Regions from separate parts of the Afifella sp. YEN Y35 genome, predicted to be linked through region 3. Evidence: predicted binding sites of a transcription regulator. Region 3 holds the regulator's gene; each other region holds the start of a gene.
The links. The regulator LexA, encoded in region 3, represses DNA repair genes until DNA is damaged. The targets are predictions, from matches to a motif close to TGTTCNNNNTGTGTTCNG.

Region 1: ACK8CP_RS12955 (ImuA family protein) is a predicted target of LexA. The motif match lies at 1,422-1,439, and genes of this name have one in related genera.
Region 2: ACK8CP_RS02875 (ATP-dependent helicase) is a predicted target of LexA. The motif match lies at 1,525-1,542, and genes of this name have one in related genera.

The regions. Positions count from the first base shown of each region.
Region 1 is NZ_CP180203.1:2,726,980-2,730,253, forward strand. Features, by position in the region: gene ACK8CP_RS12950 (putative bifunctional diguanylate cyclase/phosphodiesterase) at 1-1,137, opposite strand, end outside; gene ACK8CP_RS12955 (ImuA family protein) at 1,453-2,325, shown strand; gene ACK8CP_RS12960 (DUF6504 family protein) at 2,246-3,274, shown strand, end outside.
Region 2 is NZ_CP180203.1:604,014-607,287, forward strand. Features, by position in the region: gene ACK8CP_RS02875 (ATP-dependent helicase) at 1-1,442, opposite strand, end outside; gene ACK8CP_RS02880 (GFA family protein) at 1,702-2,175, shown strand; gene ACK8CP_RS02885 (cupin domain-containing protein) at 2,234-2,893, shown strand; gene ACK8CP_RS02890 (PRC-barrel domain-containing protein) at 3,003-3,274, opposite strand, start outside.
Region 3 is NZ_CP180203.1:1,293,621-1,296,894, forward strand. Features, by position in the region: gene moaC (cyclic pyranopterin monophosphate synthase MoaC) at 1-297, shown strand, start outside; gene glp (gephyrin-like molybdotransferase Glp) at 294-1,499, shown strand; gene lexA (transcriptional repressor LexA) at 1,601-2,314, shown strand; gene ACK8CP_RS06275 (ComEC/Rec2 family competence protein) at 2,343-3,274, opposite strand, start outside.

The sequences.
Region 1 (3,274 bases), 1.4 Mb from region 3:
CCCGTATTCGGGGTGCTGCCAGCGCAGCAACGCCTCGGCGCCATAACACCGGCCGGTCTTCAGATCGATGCGCGGCTGGTAGACGAGCGACAGCTCCCCGTCACCACCCCTCTCCAGAAGCTCGTGCAAGGCGGCGATCAGGGCATAGCGGCGTTTGTGCTCTTCGTCGGTCGCGGCTGAATAGATGCCGACGATGCGGTCGGTTTCGCGGGCATCCTGCGCGGCGTGATGGGCGGCGCGCAGAACGTCGCCGGCCTTGACCTCGCCGAGGAGGAAAGGGGCGATGCCGCAGGCCATGTGGCTCAGGCTCGCAGCCCCCCTGCCGCGGCTGAAATCGACGAGCATGTTGAGCCGCTTGACGAGTTCGCCCTCGACCCTTTCTTCGTCCGCATCGCCGATCACGGCGAGAAGCTGGGCTCCGCCCACATGATAGACCGTATGGCCCTCGACCTTCAGATTGCGCACGGCATCGACGGACAGGCGCATCAGATCGTCGAGATAGGTCGGCCCCAGAACCCGCAGCGCCTGGACGATCTGGTTCGGCGGCGCGAGATCGAGCAGGATCGCCAGCCGCCGCTCGCCGGCAAAATCGCGCGCCATGTCCTCGAGATTCTCGGTGAATTGCTGGCGGTTGGGCAGGCCGCTCACCGGGTCGATGCGGCCGAAGGCATGCTGCAGCTCGATCTGGGTCATGACCATGGCGGCGAGGTCGCGCAGCGCCTTTTCGTCGTCCTCAGCGATCTCACGGGGAACCGTGTCGAGGACGCACATGGAGCCGAGCGTCAATCCCTCTTCGGTGACGAGCGGCGCGCCGGCATAAAAGCGCACGCCGTTTTCGACGAGCACGCTCTTGTTGAAGCGCGGATCCTCGGCGAGATCGGGGACGACGAGCACGTCGCCCGAGCGCGTCACCTCGGCACAAGGGGCATGCTCGCGCGGAATCTGGGGGCCACAGCCGACCCGCGACTTGAACCATTGCCGATCGACATCGGTAAGAGAAACTGCCGAAATCGGGGTCTCGAAAAATTGCGCCGCAAGTCGGGTGATGCGGTCGAAGTTTTCGCTCGGCGCCGTGTCCAGAATATTGAGTTCACGAAGCGCTCGCAGACGCTCCTCTTCTTTTTCATCGGCAGCCATAATGATATTTTCTTCTACCCTCTGACCAATCGCGGTTTAATGGACCACATGCTGCAGAAGCGTTATGTCAAATCGTCAGCGCTTGTCTGCATCTTCATCTCCGGGAACGTCTGGCGAATGGAATAGTTCATAGCCAGCTTCACATTCTCGTCATCTGAGCTTTTGCGAAGCTTTCCCGCAGGTCTGGCGCGACGAAAGATTTTCCCGCCTCGCCTCATCTCCCCCTCTTCACAGCGCCTCGCCACAGACGCGTCTTGACTCTCTTCGCCATCTCGGGAATCCATAAGAACAAAATAGGAACATGATCCCATCACAATGGTCGGAGCACAACACGACAAGGAGTCCGGCGCGGGCTGGCGCGCGGCCGTTCTCAAAGAGCTGCGCCGCGAAGTGGGCGCCCTGGAGACCGGGGCCCGCCCGGATGCGCCGGCGCTCGCCTTCGAGGCGGAGGCGATTGATGCGCATCTGCCGGAGGGGGGATTGCGGCTTGGCGCCCTGCACGAGATCTGGGGCGGATCCGCCCTCCCGATCGACCGCCAGGCCCTTGAAGAAACGAACAAAACCGGAGCAGGCGGGATCGAAAAGATCGGCGGGAACGGCGGCGCAGAAGACATCGCCGCCGCCACCTTGTTTCTCGCCGGCCTCCTCGCCCGCCTCTCCGGCCCCGTTCTGTGGTGCCTCAAGGCCCGCGATCTTTTCACCCCGAGCCTTGCGGCCGCCGGTCTCGATCCGGACCGGGTGATCTATGCCGAAACCTGGCACGAGCGCGACGTGCTCGCCGCCATGGAAGAGGGGCTGCACCATGCGGGGCTTGCCGCCGTCGTCGGCGAGGTGGCGCGGCTCGGCCTCACCGCGTCCAGGCGCCTGCAGCTTGCCGCCGAAAGCGAGGGCGTGACGGCCTTCACGCTTCTCCGGCCGCATCGCCAGACGGGGGCGGAGCCGACGGCCGCCGCGACGCGCTGGCGGATCCGCTCCGCCCCCTCGCTGCCGCTGATGTCGTCGTCTTCTGCCGCCCATCCTGTCGCCGGCATCGGGCGCGGGCGCTGGCGTGTCGATCTCATGCGCTGCCGGGGCGCCGATCCGGCGAGCTTCATTACGGAGGCCTGCGATGGCACGGGTCGTCTCGGTGTATCTGCCCTTCTTCGCGACGGAGCGGATGCGCCTCACCTCGACCGATCTGCCGCCTGAGGCGCCGCTCGCCTTGACGACGCGCATCGGCGCCCAGCGCCTCGTCGCCGCCGTCGATGCGACCGCCCTGGCGCATGGGCTGAAGCCCGGCATGGCGGCGACGCAGGCGCAGCTCCTCCTGCCGGGCCTCACCTTGCGCGACTATGCACCGAAGGCGGACGCCCACGGCCTTGCGAAACTCGCCGCCTGGTGTCTTGCCCGCTACAGCCCGGTGGTGATGCCGTCCCCGCCGGACGGGCTCCTTCTCGATGTCACCGGCTGCACGCATCTTTTTGCGGCCAGGACAGGAGGGCAGAGCCGCAATCCGGACGAAGGCGAGGACAATCTCCTCGCCGATCTCGCCGCCCGTCTCGCCCGCCGCGGTCTGACGGCAAGGCTGGCGCTTGCCGGAAGCGTCGGCGCCGCACATGCGCTCGCCCGCTTTGCCGCGCCCGACTGCACCCGCATCGCCGAAACGCAGAGCCTCAAAGGCGCGCTCGCTCCCTTGCCGGTGGAGGCCCTGCGCCTTTCGCCGGAGACGACGCAGGCTTTGCGCCGGCTCGGCTTCGAGCGCATCGGCGACCTCATCGGCGTCAAACGCGCGCCGATCACCCGCCGCTTCGGCCATGACGTGTTCCTGCGCCTCGATCAGGCGCTCGGCCTGTCGCGCGAGCCGCTCGTTCCCCTCATCCCGCCCGAGCTCGTCTCGGCAAAACTCTCCTTCGTGGAGCCGGTCATCACGGCGGAGGGGCTCGCCCAGGCGGTGGAGCGTCTCTGCGTGGATCTCACCGCCGTCCTGGAGGCACGCCAGCACGGAGCAAGGCGGCTCGACCTTCACGTCACCCGGCTCGATCGCAGCACCGGCATCGTCTCGGTGCGCATGGCAAAGCCCAGCCGCGCGCCAGAGCATATGGCGCGCCTCGTCTGCGAAAAGCTTGCCGGCCTCGATTGCGGGCTCGGCGTGGAGAAA
Region 2 (3,274 bases), 690 kb from region 3:
AGAGGGATGTCGCGGCTGCGTGCATGAGAGTGGATGAGCTGGATGGTGGCCGCACCCAGGCCGCGCTTCGGCGTGTTGACGATGCGCTCGAAGGCGAGCCCGTCGGCCGGATTTTGCGTGACGCGCAGATAGGCGAGCGCATCGCGGATCTCCATGCGCTCGAAGAAGCGCGGGCCGCCTATGACACGATAGGGCAGGCCGAGCGTGACGAAGCGGTCTTCGAATTCGCGCATCTGGAAGGATGCCCGCACCAGGATCGCGATCTCATTGAGAGAGATGCCCTGGCGTTGTTTCCTTTCGATGTCTTCGCCGATCGAGCGGGCCTCTTCTGAGGAATCCCAGCCGGAGGCGACCATGACCGGCGCGCCCATCTCGTCGGTTGCTGGAAACAGCGTCTTGCCGAGACGGCTCTCGTTCTGGGCGATGAGGCATGACGCGGCGGCGAGGATATGGCCCGTCGAACGGTAATTGCGCTCCAGGCGGATCACCTTGGCGCCGGGGAAATCGTGATCGAAGCGCAGGATGTTGGCGACTTCGGCGCCGCGCCAGCCATAAATCGACTGATCGTCGTCACCCACGCAGCAGATATTGGCGCGCTCGCCTTCCGGACGCTGGGCGAGGAGGCGCAGCCAGAGATATTGTGCGACGTTGGTATCCTGATACTCGTCGACGAGAATGTAGCGAAAGCGCTGCTGGAAGCTTTCGAGCACATCGGGATGTTCGCGGAAGAGCCGCACGCACTCCGTCAGAAGATCGCCGAAATCGACTGCATTCAGCGTCTTCAGACGCTCCTGATAGGCGGTGTAGAGTTCGCGCCCGCGTCCGTTGCCAAAAGCGTAAGCGTCGGAATCCGGAATCTTGTCAGGCGACAAGCCGCGGTTCTTCCAGCCATCGATGAGGTTGGCGAGCTGGCGCGCGGGCCAGCGCTTGTCGTCGAGACCCGCGGCCTGGATCACCTGCTTCATCAGCCGGATCTGATCGTCGGTATCGAGGATGGTGAAATCGGAGCGCAGGCCGACGAGTTCGCCGTGGCGGCGCAGGATCTTGACGCCGATCGAGTGAAAGGTGCCGAGCCACGGCATGCCTTCCGTCTGTTCGCCGCCGATCAAGGCGCCGATCCGCACCTTCATCTCGCGCGCGGCCTTGTTGGTGAAGGTGACCGCGAGGATCTGCGAGGGAAAGGCGCGGCGTGAGGCGAGGATGTGCGCGATGCGCGTCGTCAGAACCCGGGTCTTGCCTGTGCCGGCGCCGGCGAGCACGAGAAGCGCGCCTTCCGTCGTCTCCACCGCATCGCGTTGCTCGGGATTGAGGCCTTGCAGGTAGCGCGCCGGAGCGGAGACCTGCGCCGCCTGGGCGCGGGCCGCGATTCCGCCCGGCCGCGGCGCGGGCGTCTGCGGGTCGAACAAGGGATCGTCGTGTCGGTCGGTGTTTGAATGGGTCATCAGGTTTCGATTCGCTTAAGCCCAAGATAGGGCAACGATCCCTGTCTTGCGAGGCGATGGCCTGGCTGCGGGATTGTACTGTTGTTCTTGTCTCGTTCTCTGCGTCTGCCGACCAAGTCGCAAGGGGGCTGTGCAAAAAAATGCGTGTTGCTTGCCTCAACTCTTGCTCATGATCGAACCGTGAGGATGGGGCCGACGAAACTTCCGGGCTTCTTCGTCGGCCCACCTCCTGCGAGGTTGAGGGCTTGGGGGGAAAGACATGCCTGTGGAACTTGAAGGGGGATGCTCCTGCAAGGAGGTGCGTTACCGGCTGACATCGCGGCCGATGTTCGTGCATTGCTGTCATTGCCGGGACTGCCAGCGGGAGACGGGCAGCGCTTTCGTCCTCAACGCGCTCATCGAGCGCGATCGGATCGAGCTTTTCAAGGCAGAGCCGGTCGTCGTGACGCTGCCGACGGCGAGCGGGCTTCCTCATGACGTCTATCGCTGCCCGAACTGCCAGATTGCGCTCTGGAGCGATTACGGACGCCGCGGAATCTTGAGCTTCCTGCGGGTCGGAACGCTCGATAATCCGCATGTGCTCGTGCCGGACGTTCACATCTACACGCGCTCGAAGGTCCCGTGGCTCGAATTGCCGGCGGATGTCCCGGCGTTTGAGGAATATTACGATCTCGAGGAGGTGTGGCCGACCGCCAGCCTGGCGCGCCGAGATGCGCTTCTCAAGACAGCCTAGCGAACTGATCTGCCTTCCTCTGCATTGGGGTTGAGAAACCCAAGAGCGGAGACATCGCATGGCAACGCACGATCTCGATCTCAGCGTCGCAGTCGAATCCTATGATTTTGAACCTTCGAGCGGCATTCCCAACAGCAAGCTGCCGACGCTCGTCTATCGTGGCGGTCTCGACGAGCCGGTCCGTATGGCCGGGGCGGCCGACACGATCCTGAAGCGGAATATGTGGCAGGGCGTTTGGGTCTGGTCGATCTATCCGTTCTGGCATTTCCACACCAAGGGCCATGAAGTGCTGGCGTGCGTGTGCGGCTCGGCACGCGTCGGGCTTGGCGGCGATGACGGTATCGAAACCGATCTCAATGCGGGCGACGTGGTCGTCATTCCCGCTGGCGTCGGCCACAAAAGACTGTCGGCAACGGAGGATTTTTCGGTCGTCGGCGCTTATCCGCCGGGTCAGGAGGGCGACATCAGCAAGCCCGAAGAGATCGATTTTGAGGACGCCAGGAAGAAGGCCGCAAGCGTGCCGCTTCCCGACACCGATCCGATCTATGGGCGGGAAGGTCCGCTCTTTCAGTATTGGAAAGCCGGTGCAGCGGAGATGGGCAAAGACGCCCCTGCGGAGCACGAAGAGTCTGCTGAAGGCGAAGAGGTGAGTGAGCCCTCTGAAATGCATGAGGAGACGAGGGCCACCGACAAGTCCGAGGCGACCGGCGAGAAATAGAACGAAGCTTGAGCGTCAGCCGCAACGCTCCGCAAAAACACCGCGCTCCCAAAAAAATGCCGCCCGCAGAGTGCGGACGGCATCTTTCGAACCCGAAGAGGGTTTTGGTTTAGTTCGACTGAGCCGGCTCGCCGGTCGCCGGGGCACCGCCGGTGCTGGTACCCATGCCGCCGCTCTCAGTCTGCGACTGCTGGGCCGCGGCATCAGCCTGCGCCTTCTGGTCGTCGAGGTCGACGAAGTCCGGAGCGGCTTCAAGCGCCTCCTTCGAGCCGTCGATCACGAGGTGCAGGTCGCCATCTTCATCGGTCTGCACGTCGATTTCACCGAACTTGACGGCGACATCTTTCTCACCGATGCCGAGGAAGCCGCCGACGCCGATGA
Region 3 (3,274 bases):
GGCGTGATGGCGGCCAAGCGCACTTCCGATCTCATCCCGCTCTGTCATCCTCTGGCTTTGTCGAAGATCGCCGTCGATATTCTGCCCGACGAGAAGCTTCCCGGGCTCCGCGTTCGGGCGATGGCACGTGTGAATGCCAAGACGGGGGTCGAAATGGAAGCGCTCACAGCGGTTTCCGTCGCCTGTCTCACCATCTACGACATGGCGAAGGCCGTCGACCGGGCCATGACGATTGGCGATATTCGCCTGGAGGAGAAGAGCGGCGGCGTTTCCGGCGATTGGCGTTCCGACCCATGAGCCTGATTTCCGTCGAGGATGCCGTTGCCCGTATGCTCAAAGGCGTCACGCGCCTCGGGGAAGAGAGTGTCCCCCTGACGGAAGCACGCGGCCGGGTGCTTGCGCGCGATCTTGCAGCGAGACGTAACCAACCGCCGTTCCGTGCGTCTGCGATGGATGGCTATGCCGTACGCGCTGAGGATACGCCCTCAGGCGCATGGCTGCGCCAGATCGGCGAAGCACGCGCGGGCTACCATTTTGCCGGGATGCTCGGGACGGGCGAGACGGTTCGCATCTTCACGGGAGCGCCTGTCCCCGACGGGGCCGATGCCATCCTCATTCAGGAAAACGCCCGCGCCGACGGCGACCGCATCGAGGTTCTGGAGCCTGTGGCGTCAGGCCGACACATACGCGCCGCGGCCTTCGACTTCCGGGAGGGCGAGACGCTTCTTCATGCCGGACGCCGGATCGGAACGCGCGAAACTGCGCTTGCCGCAGCGATGAACCATGCAATCGTTCCGGTACGCCAGAGGCCAATCGTGGCCATCCTTTCGACCGGCGACGAACTCGTCGAGCCCGGAGAAGAGCCAGGCCCAGATCAGATCGTCTCTTCGAACGGCGCGGCGATTGCCTCGATGGTTGCGGCCTGTGGCGGTCTCGCACGGGATCTCGGCGTCGCCGTCGACGACAAACAGGCGATTGCCAATGCTGCAGCAGGCGCGGCGGATGCCGATATCCTGGTGGTGATCGGCGGCGCCTCGGTCGGCGACCACGATCTCGTCCAGCCGGCGCTCGCCGAACAAGGTCTCAAGGTCGATTTCTGGCGGGTCGCCATGCGGCCGGGCAAACCGGTCATGTTCGGTACGCTCGGGCGCACCCGGGTGCTCGGCCTGCCCGGAAACCCCGTCTCCGCCCTCATTTGCGCACTCGTCTTTCTGAAGCCTCTTATCGGGGCGATGCAGGGCGCCGAAGGCAGCGAGCCAACGCGCCTGTTGCCGCTTGCAGCAGCGTTGCCCGAGGTCGGCAACCGCCAGCAATATCTGCGGGCGCGCTTCGTCGAATGGCAGGGACGGACAGCCGTCACGGTCGCTGACGAGCAGGATTCGTCTCTTCTTGCGACGCTTGCCCGTTCGGACGCCCTCATCATTCGCCCTCCCTTTGCTCCGGCGGCCCGGACGGGCGATGTGGTTGCCGTCATCGATCTCGCGCAAGCCCTCTCGTAAACCCGCGCGCGGCCCCCAAGGCTTGTGGAACACGCCATGAACAGGTAGTGTGCGTTCGTGATTTGTACACGAGACGCGACTCGCATCGCGAGGGGACGGCAATGCTGACAAAGAAGCAGCTCGAGCTTCTGCTCTTCATCAATGAAAGACTGAAGGAATCGGGCGTGCCGCCCTCGTTCGACGAGATGAAGGACGCGCTCGATCTGAAGTCGAAATCCGGAATTCATCGCCTCATCACCGCCCTGGAGGAGCGTGGCTTCATCAAGCGGCTGCCGAATCGGGCACGCGCGCTGGAAGTTCTGCGCCTTCCCGACGCGGTCAATCCGAGTTTCGGGCGACCGCAGCAGCGTGGCTTCACGCCGAGCGTGATCGAAGGCCGGCTCGGCAAGGCGCCACAACCCGTTGAGGAAGAAGCGTTCGAAGAGAGTGAGCGAGGCGCGAGCGTCCCGGTCATGGGGCGGATTGCAGCCGGCGTTCCGATCTCCGCCATTCAGAACCAGAGCCATTCCATCGTCGTGCCGCCGGACCTCCTTTCGAAGGGCGAGCATTTCGCGCTCGAGGTGCGCGGCGATTCCATGATCGAGGCCGGCATTCTCGACGGGGACACCGTGGTCATCCGTCGTCAGGACAGTGCCGACAGCGGAGATGTGGTGGTGGCGCTGATCGACGACGAAGAGGCGACCTTGAAGCGTCTGCGCCGCAAAGGTGCATCGATTGCGCTCGAGGCTGCCAATCCCGCCTACGAGACCCGCATCTTCGGTCCGGACAGGGTCCGCATCCAGGGTCGCCTCGTGGGGCTTTTGCGCCGCTACTGAGCGCTTCTCAGCCTTTCTGGCCTCGACGTCATCTGAGTGCCGGCGACCCCTGCCACGGTCGCCGGATGGATGGGCGTGATGTGCGAAGTTCAAGGTGCGGAGCTACACCGTCCGGGTGTTTGCTCTCCATAAAAAGCGCGTGCGCTCCATGGGTGGCGAGCGCGGAGCGGTCGATGACGATGCGCGCCGCGCAATCTCTCGGCGCGCGCAGTTGCGTGACGATAATCTCGGCGCGGCGGCAATCTTCCGAAAAGGCCACCGGATCGGTGACGCGCGAGAGGGTCAGTCCTTCGGGCATCTCCAGAACGCAGGCTTCGGCGTCGCAACGAAAGCCTGACGTTCCCGCGGCTTCCGCCTCCGGCTCGCCCTCGCGCCAGACATCGTCAAGGAAAGAGCCTTGCCGCGCGCCAACGATTTGGAGGTGTCCGGCGACGTCACGGGCAGCAACCGCCCTCCCCGCCTCATCCACCAGAAGGTCGGGCCTGGCGCCGAGAAGCCACGCAAGCAGCGCCCCCAGCAAGAGTGGCGCGACGCCGTAGAGGCGCAGCTGCGATCGCCAGAGGCTGAGCCACAGAAGCCCGCCGCACATCAGAATGAGCGCGATCGCGGGAAACGGCGGGACGATAACGGTGGCGCCCGACAATGACGCTACGAAATGCGCCGAAGCGAGGACGAGATCGATGCCCCAGGCCATGACGGTCAACGGCACGGTTTCCAGACCGAACGGCATCGCAATCAGGCTGATGAGCCCCGCCGGCATCACGATGAGCGAGACGAGCGGCATCGCAATGAGATTGCCGAGGAGCGAGTAGGACGCGAGCCGTCCGAAATGGAAAGCCGCGAACGGCGATGTGGCCAGACCGGCGACGAGCGTGGTCAAGCCGACGGCACCGATCGCCACGACAGGCCTGCGGAGAAGTCGCATGAGCCCGCGGGCGGGTTCAGCAAGATCCTGGCGCG